4 regions of the Cobetia sp. L2A1 genome follow, and region 3 is predicted to be linked to each of the others. Evidence: predicted binding sites of a transcription regulator. Region 3 holds the regulator's gene; each other region holds the start of a gene.
What was found. The regulator LexA, encoded in region 3, represses DNA repair genes until DNA is damaged. The targets are predictions, from matches to a motif close to TACTGTNTANNTANACAGTA.
Positions count from the first base shown of each region.

Region 1 (2,206 bases), 620 kb from region 3:
CGGTCATGCGACCGAAGGAACGTGAGGTCATGATGCGCTGACGGGCCTCATCGACATCATTCATCTCAAGGCATGGCGTGCCGCGAAGTTCGAGCACGGTACGTTCAAGCACCACAGAATAACGCTGACGAATGGCCTGCGGGTCAGCCTGGCGTAGATCCCAGGCGGTGCGCATGCCTTGCAGTGCCAGTCGCTCGACCAGCCGTCGCCCCACACCCCACACGTCACTCAGCGGCGTATCCTCCAGCAGGCGCTGGGTGCCGACGTCCTCTGGCTCCAGCACGCAGACTCCCTTGAATTCCGGACGCTTCTTGGCTGCGCGATTGGCCAGTTTGGCCAGCGTGCGGGTCGGCGCCACACCCACGCAGACGGGGATGCCGGTGAACTTGCGCACATTGCGGTGCAGGGTACGGCTCAGTGTCAGCATCGAGTTGCGATCAAAGCCGTCGAATCGCACGAACATCTCATCGATGGAATAGGGTTCGACGCCAGCGGAGAATTCTTCCAACACTTCGCGTACGCGCGTTGACATGTCGCCATACAGTTCATAATTGGAGGAGAGCAGATGAATCCGCCCCTCGCGCACCAGTTGCTGCAGCTGGAAGACAGGCGTGCCCATCTCGATACCCAGTGCCTTGAGCTCGTTGGAGCGCGCGATGACACAGCCATCATTGTTCGACATTACCCCTAGTGGGCGACCTTCCAGGCGCGGATCAAAGACCCGTTCGCAGCTGGCGTAGAAGTTGTTGCAGTCAACCAGGCCAATCATCGGCGGGGTCATACCGCGTATTCGTGGATGACGGAACGTACCACTCCCCACACCTGACATTCGAGATCAAAGATGGCAACCGGTGGATACATCGCATTGCCTGAGCACAGATAAGGGCGCTGCCCGATCAGCTCATAGCGCTTGACCACCACCTCACCCTCGACCAGCGCCACCACGATATGCCCGGGACGTGCATCGATGGAACGGTCCACCACCAGCGTATCGCCTGGATAGATGCCGTAGCCTTCCATGCTGTCACCCGCCACCGTCATGAAGAAGGTTGCCGCTGGGCGCTTGATCAGCCGTTCGTTGAGGTCCAGCGTGCGCCCTGCGTAATCCTCGGCGGGTGACGGGAAGCCGGAAATGCCTGCCCGGCTAGTGACAGTGGGGTGTGGCAACGCACAGCGCTCAGGTGCCGGGTGAGGGCAAGCCAGTGTCTCGTGGGAGGCTATAGCTGCAGAAGTGGTCATGGGTGGAGTCTCCTATCGATACTGTATATGAATACAGTATCGGTGCTGAGGCGCTCACAGGCAACTACTGATCCATGCGAGTGCTGCACATTCATGAGACGCAGATCAAGCGCACTGAACCTGTGTGCAATGGTAGAGATCGAGAAAAGCTGCTAGCGAGAAAATACCTTTGCAGATCGTGTGTTTGCGTTTCCAGGGTGTCCGCATTACCTTAATTATTCCTTATATAATAATATTAGAGGTGGACGATGCGGCTTTCGATGTTGGCGATGGGCTTGGCCTACGGGTTGTGTACTGTCAGTGCACAGGCTGCGGACTATCAAGACGTGCAGGATGCCGTTGAGCAACAGCGAGAACCCTTGCTGAAGACCTTGGAAACGCTGGTCAATGTGGATTCGGGGACGGGTTACAGTGAAGGGCTGAGCGATGTTGAAGCCATGCTCACCCAGCATCTCAAGGCCCTTGGCGCACAGATAGAGACGTATCCTGCCAAGACCTATGGCGGCAATACGATTGTCGGCCGGATACAGGGCGAGGGCAGCCGCAAGATCATGTTGATGATCCATTACGACACTGTCTTTGATGAAGGTGCCGCCACTGAGCGTGCCTTCCGTATCGAGGATGGACGTGCCTATGGCCCGGGTGTGGGAGATGCCAAGGGCGGCGTCGCCGTTATTCTGCACAGCCTTGAAGCACTGAAGACACTGGGATATGACGACTACGGCCAAGTCACCGTGGTCTTCAATCCGGATGAGGAAAAGGGCTCTCCGGGATCGCATGAGGTGATTCACAAGCTGTCCGCGGATCAGGATGCCGTTCTGGTCTTCGAGCCAACCTTTGCTGAGCCAGGGGTAGATGCCGTGACGGTTGTCACCAAGGGCATCAACTACGCCTTTCTCGAGGTGAAAGGGCGTGCATCGCATGCGGGTGGCGCACCTGAGAAAGGGCGTAATGCCATCATGGAACT
Region 1 covers NZ_CP047025.1:1,588,835-1,591,040, forward strand. The annotation lists gene GQR90_RS06915 (Y-family DNA polymerase) at 1-769, opposite strand, end outside; gene GQR90_RS06920 (LexA family protein) at 778-1,239, opposite strand; gene GQR90_RS06925 (glutamate carboxypeptidase) at 1,488-2,206, shown strand, end outside.
Region 1: GQR90_RS06920 (LexA family protein) is a predicted target of LexA. The motif match lies at 1,259-1,278, and genes of this name have one in related genera.

Region 2 (2,206 bases), 1.4 Mb from region 3:
GCGTCATCTGCGGGGCGCTGTTCTTGGCCATGGCCATGGACTTCCTTGACTGCACTGCAACGGTGAAAGAGGCACACTGCTCAAAAGACATGCTGGAAAGTGGCATGCTGGAGCGAGGCATACTGGATGCCCCAATATTCTACGGACTGGTGTGTCTGGCTCCAATGCCGGTGACGCGCCATCCACGACACTCACACTATTTACCAGCCAATCGGGGAGCCAACCGTGCACGAACCATCTGGCGTCACGTCTGAGATATCCTCCGTCAGTGCATCCTGCAGTCCCTCTACCAGTGCATCCATCAGTGAGTTGGCCGAGCATCTGCAAGAGTTGGCGTTATCTAAGGGACTGCAGGTCACGACTGCCGAGTCCTGTACTGGCGGCGGGGTGAGCTGTGCGATTACCGCCATTGCAGGCAGCTCCGGATATTTCGAATCGGGCTACGTAACCTACTCCAACGCTGCCAAGCAGCGCTTGCTAGGGGTTAGTGAGGCGTCGTTGACGCGTTATGGCGCTGTCTCTGAAATGGTGGTCTGCGAGATGATCCGCGGTGCCTGTCGTGATAGCGGGGCAGACTTGGGTGTCGCGATCAGCGGAGTGGCAGGGCCTGGCGGTGGTAGCGAGGAGAAGCCAGTGGGCACTGTGTGGCTGGCATGGGGTAGTGAAGCTACACAACGAGCTGAGCATTATCACTTTGCTGGTGATCGTGAAACGGTAAGGAATGCGGCCGTGCGCGTTGCTCTGCAGGGCTTGATCCAACGAGTGCAGGCAATGCAAGACTAAGCGTTGAGGCTCCTGTCTGAAAAAGCGCATCACTGGACTGGCAGAGTGACGCAACTTGCGGCATCATACTGTCCATGTATACAGGGTTTTGCTGCGATGCTGGATCCACTAGGCTGGCAGCGATTGCATCACTCGCATGCTTCCATGCTGTCACTTCAGCACCGAGAGCACTGTATTTCAGAATCCGTATTGTAGATTCAGTATTTCCTCATTCCAGGTGGCTGCCCGTGTGGCACCGCCGTCCGACAGGAGGCCACATGGCACAGGACGACAATCGCACCAAGGCGCTGAACGCGGCGCTATCCCAGATCGAACGTCAGTTCGGCAAGGGCGCCGTCATGCGCATGGGCGATACCCCGCGTGTGACCATGCCGTCTATTTCTACTGGCTCGTTGGGGTTGGATGTTGCGCTCGGTATCGGGGGTCTCCCACTCGGACGCGTAGTGGAAATCTACGGGCCGGAGTCTTCGGGCAAGACGACCCTGACGCTTTCGGTCATCGCTCAGGCGCAGAAGCAGGGTAAAGTCTGCGCCTTCATCGATGCTGAGCACGCACTGGATCCGTCCTATGCAGAGAAGTTGGGCGTCAATCTGGACGATATGCTGGTCTCTCAGCCGGATACCGGTGAGCAGGCGCTAGAGATCGTCGACATGCTGGTACGCTCCGGTGGTGTTGACGTTATCATCATCGACTCGGTTGCAGCACTGACGCCGCGCGCTGAAATTGAAGGCGAGATGGGGGATTCTCACGTTGGTTTGCAGGCACGCCTGATGTCTCAGGCGCTACGCAAGGTCACAGGTCACATCAAGAACGCCAATTGCATGGTTGTGTTCATCAACCAGATCCGCATGAAGATCGGTGTGATGTTCGGTAGCCCCGAAACCACGACGGGTGGTAATGCCCTGAAGTTCTACGCAAGCGTACGTTTGGATATCCGTCGTACAGGTTCCGTGAAGTCCGGCGATGAAGTCACCGGTAACGAAACTCGCGTCAAGGTCGTCAAGAACAAGGTCGCACCGCCGTTCCGTCAGGCCGAGTTCCAGATCCTCTACGGAAAAGGCATCTATCATGCCGGTGAGGTGATTGATCTGGGCGTGCAGTGTGGCTTGGTAGGCAAGGCGGGTGCCTGGTATAGCTATAAAGGCAGCAAGATTGGTCAGGGTAAGGCTAATTCTGCCCAGTACCTGGAAGACAATCCTGCGGTGATGGAAGAAATTGAAGCACAGATTCGCGCTCAGTTGCTGGCACCGCCGGAGGCAAAGGAAGAGCCGGCCAAGGCTGCTGCTGTGCCGGGTGAAGATGACCTCGATCTCGACTGAGTACGTTTGACGAGCACGTGATAAGACGTGTTCTGACACGAAGGTGAGTCACTCGCCGGGCTACACACGTTACCCGTGCGATGCCATCCGTGCCATATCAGCGC
Region 2 covers NZ_CP047025.1:3,637,536-3,639,741, reverse strand. The annotation lists gene mutS (DNA mismatch repair protein MutS) at 1-31, opposite strand, end outside; gene GQR90_RS15450 (CinA family protein) at 226-783, shown strand; gene recA (recombinase RecA) at 1,041-2,102, shown strand.
Region 2: recA (recombinase RecA) is a predicted target of LexA. The motif match lies at 850-869, and genes of this name have one in related genera.

Region 3 (2,206 bases):
TGAGCAGCTGCGTATCTTGCTTGAGCGGCCCGATAGCTGGTTGAGTCAGCTGGTGGGTGATATTGACCGCCTGCAAGGTGAGGCAGGCGCTGCTCGCCGAGAAGAAAGTCGTATTCGTGGCGATGGCTTGATTATCGCGGCTGCGGCCAATGCGTCATTGGTTGAGCGTCTCACTGAAGCGCTGGTGGCATTCAAGGCCATATTGCCAGGATTGCGCGAGTCGAGCGTTGAGTGGTAGTGATGCCGATAATGAATGTTGCTGGCAGCACATGGCTCGGTAGTACATGACCCGGCAGTCAATGGCTCGGCCGTGAACGCCTTGGTATCCGCGGCAAGCGTGTCTGTCGCGTGGCATTCAGATGACGCTTCGGTGCTGTGGGTGCTAGACTGCTTTCATTGTGGCAAGCCCCGCATCCTCATCAGTACGACCATGGCTCTGGCCATGGTCGTACTCTTTTCTACGCTGCGTGAGGCCTGCCCACCGTCAAGCTGACGATCACAACCACGCCGGCATCTTATGTGATGCTGCGCAGGAGGAATGACGTGTCCGATCCCGCCGTACTTGAAATTGTGCAAATGGAAGATGGTGAAGTGATTCTGCGCGCAGCCGAAAGTGAAGGCGAGCCGTTGCTCAGCATTCGCATCTCGGATGAGGCCGCTGATCTACTGCGTGACAACCGCTTTGAAGTCGCTCGTGAGATGATTGACCATGCCATCACGCGTACGCGCCTGTGGGATGGTGAGGAAGATGAGAATGAGCAGTCAGAAGGCCTGGTGCACTAACGTACCTCGCGCTCATCTGGATCATCGTTGATTACCTCACAAGCGCAGACACAAAAAACCCGCCACCTGGCGGGTTTTTTGTGTCTGAAAGCAAGTAAATGCATCGAGAGGCGTGTCAGTGCAGGCCGCCATCGCGGATGACACCGACACCAAGGCCTTCGATTTCCAGGCTTTCGCTGCGCAGGTCGACCTTGATGGGGGCGAAGTCAGCATTTTCGGCCTCGAGCCACACATAGTGGCCTTCGCGACGGAAGCGTTTGACGGTCACTTCATCGCCGAGGCGCGCGACGACGATCTGGCCATCGCGCACATTGGTGGTGCGATGCACTGCCAGTAAGTCGCCCTCCAGAATGCCGACATCCTTCATGGAGACACCGCGTACACGCAGCAGATAATCGGCGGCCGGTGAGAAGTAGTCACTGGGTAGCGGGCAATGGCGGTCGATATGCTCACTGGCGAGTATCGGACTGCCTGCCGCAACCTCACCAATGACAGGCAAGCCCGGGTTGCCATATTCTCCAGCGTCGGCCATTGATGGCACGCGAATGCCGCGTGAGGTGCCTGGCACCATCTCGATGGCACCTTTGCGCTTCAAGGCACGTAGATGCTCCTCGGCAGCATTGGGGGAGCGAAAGCCCAGCGCTTGGGCGATTTCGGCACGCGTCGGCGGATAGCCGGAGGATTTGATGGTCTTGATGATGAAATCAAAGACGTCCTGTTGGCGCGGAGTAAGCGGCTGGGTCATGGGCATTGCCTTTGGCCTGGGCGGCATCTTGAGCTGACGGCACGGGGTGTGCATCCATACAACTGTCATTGTATCCAGTCATGGCGGTCATGCAAGGTGTCTTGCGGGGTGTTCAGTGCTTTCGGAGATTATTCATGGCAGTGGAGATGTGCTTTTAACACCTGTTTTCAAGCCCCTTTCGCCATGTCTGATGTGCTGTGTCAGTAAGCGTGACATTCCTGCAAGGCCCTTGAGTGGTGAGGTTTTAGCCTCTCGGACTGAATATCAGCGAGTACTGAATCATTGGCTGTTTGAAACACGAAGAATTGTCAGTGGTAGCATGGCAAGCTAGAATCGTTGTGTTTCAAACGAATGTTCGTTAGTGGCGAGTGCAGCGATATTTTTCCTGCTCCTTGCCATCCCCTTGCGAATCGGTCGTTTGCAGCATGTCATGAGAGAGTCGGCACGAAAGGACATCAGTGTCTGCGTGGCTTACGGCTCCAGTATTTCATCACGATCACCTGATAAGGCTTCCGTCCATGGCCCAGACCGACACTGTCACCCGTATTCTCAATACTGCAGAGGTATTGTTTGCCGAGCGCGGGTTTGCTGAAACCTCTCTGCGCAACATCACCAGCAAGGCCAAGGTCAATCTGGCGGCGGTCAACTATCACTTCGGTTCCAAGAAGTCGCTGATTC
Region 3 covers NZ_CP047025.1:965,635-967,840, forward strand. The annotation lists gene GQR90_RS04180 (DUF6586 family protein) at 1-238, shown strand, start outside; gene GQR90_RS04185 (hypothetical protein) at 544-783, shown strand; gene lexA (transcriptional repressor LexA) at 899-1,528, opposite strand; gene GQR90_RS04195 (TetR/AcrR family transcriptional regulator) at 2,047-2,206, shown strand, end outside.

Region 4 (2,206 bases), 580 kb from region 3:
CATGATTTGATCGCGTGCTACGTGCAGGCGAGACCTTTAGCTACATGCCGCAAGGGCCGGTTGGTCTGCTTCGTGGATACGCTGTAAATACTGTAATTACTCCTGAGCCACATCTGCTACACACAACAACGCCGCCCTCTGGGGCGGCGTTGTTGTGTGTAGCAGCGATGTATATGGCAGGCAGGCATCGGTGTGATGGCAGGTAGGTGTTCACGTCGTCTCGTCGATGACCTCCAGCGCCCCCTTGAGGCGAGCACGCAATTCCTCCAGCGGTGGCGGAGTATCACTGGTAGGCCAGCCCGCCGTCAGTATCACGCCATCGGCAACATAATCACTGCCTTCCACCGGTACCTCGTAACCAGTCAGCCAGTGACGTACGTCGGCCTCAAGAGCAAAGCCGATCTTGAGGCGGCGTGGGGTGCGTGGTGTAAAGGTAGCGGTTGGCAGTTGCTCAAGTCCCTCGAGTACCGCGCGGCTATAGGCGCGTGCCAAGCCGCCGGTGCCGAGCTTGATGCCGCCAAAGTAGCGAATTACCACACACGCCACCTGCCCAACCCCACTGCCTTCAAGCACCTGATACATCGGTCGGCCTGCCGTACCGCCAGGCTCACCATCATCGGAAAAGCCGATCGCATTCTGTTCATTCGGTGCACCGGCAATGAAGGCAGTACAGTGATGGCGCGCATTGGGATGTACGAGACGCGCCTGTGCCAACAATCGGGCCATGCCGTCAGGAGTGGGGGCAAGCGCGAGCCAGGCGATGAAGCGGCTCTTCTCGATTTCGATGCTATGTTCGTGATGCGCCTCGGGCGCCAATGCAGGTATCAGATAGCTCATCGCGCCATCTTACCTCAGCCAGCCGTGGGCTGGGCGGCGTTCGCTGTCCGAGCGGCACTTGTGGCTGCGCTCTTGATGCATGACATCAATGGGTGACGGCAGCATTGCCGCGCACGACGCCCATCACCATGCCGAGCACTTCAATATCCGCATTCTTGAGATAGATGGGGGCCATGCTGTCGTTGGCCGGTTGCAGGCGGACACCGGTTTTCTCGATATACAGCTTTTTCAGCGTAACTTCCTGCTGGTTGATCATGACCACGGCCGTTTCGCCATTCTCGGCACTTTCACTGCGCTCGATGATGATGATGTCGCCATCATGGATGTTGCAATTGATCATCGAATGACCACGCACGCGCAGGGCGTAGGTGTTACGGCGCACCATGCGTGATGGTACGGAAACAGTGCCACAATCGGCGATAGCTTCAATGGGTACACCGGCAGTGATGTTGCCCAGTAGCGGAATCTCCATCAGCTGGCAGGCGTCGATTTCTTCCCAGGCTGCATCATTGAGCGGCAGATTATGAAGACGCTGAAGGTAGTGCGGAGCATGAAGTGGTGACATGAGCTATCCCCTGGTGCCATGCGGTCGGTGCGGTATGCGCGTCGACCTGAGGTGCAGCGTGGAGGGTCGTCAGGCTAAGTTCATCTGTGGCCTGCTAGGCTCTGCGAGCATGATGACAGCGCGATGGAGCCGACCCGATCAGTCTGCTGCCTGCGACCTGGCAGGCATGCGATGCAAACACTGTATGGATACTGTTTTTGTATACAGTGATTGCATCATAGCAAGCTCTCGCGGTGAGGCAATAGGGAAGAATGTCGGGGGTGATATTTAGCCAAGGGTGTGTCGTGTGAACTTTCATCAGTTTTAACTAATGTTTTAGGCAGATCATTGACGCCATCCTGAGCGAGCACTGCTGTCAACTCTTGCGGTACGTGGTGAGAAAAAGTGTAGTGTGCTCATGCTGAAGAAGCACATCGGTGGTCAGCACTGATCTCAGCTCGTAGAATGGCGGCCGGTGATCGACATGCGTTCATCACCTTCGCTGTACTCCGTCACTGTCGTCGTGCTCCGCGACTGGCCAGCATCGGGATTCCGAGATGTCCGTTCAGCCTGCTACTGATGCAATGCCTGTTACGCCGCCCCTGTTGGCGGTGGAGGCGTTGAGCTGTGAGCGTGATGAGCGCTGGTTGTTTCGGGAACTTGATTTCATGCTGGCCAGCGGGGATATCCTGCAGATCGAGGGGCCTAACGGCAGTGGCAAGACCACGTTGCTCAAGATTCTGTCGGGTCAGTTCAGCGACCATGAGGGCGAGGTGTACTGGCGAGGGCAGCGTCTGTCTCGCGTACGTAGCGATTTTTTGGGTT
Region 4 covers NZ_CP047025.1:381,291-383,496, forward strand. The annotation lists gene GQR90_RS01790 (IMPACT family protein) at 211-837, opposite strand; gene GQR90_RS01795 (LexA family protein) at 923-1,402, opposite strand; gene ccmA (cytochrome c biogenesis heme-transporting ATPase CcmA) at 1,939-2,206, shown strand, end outside.
Region 4: GQR90_RS01795 (LexA family protein) is a predicted target of LexA. The motif match lies at 1,592-1,611, and genes of this name have one in related genera.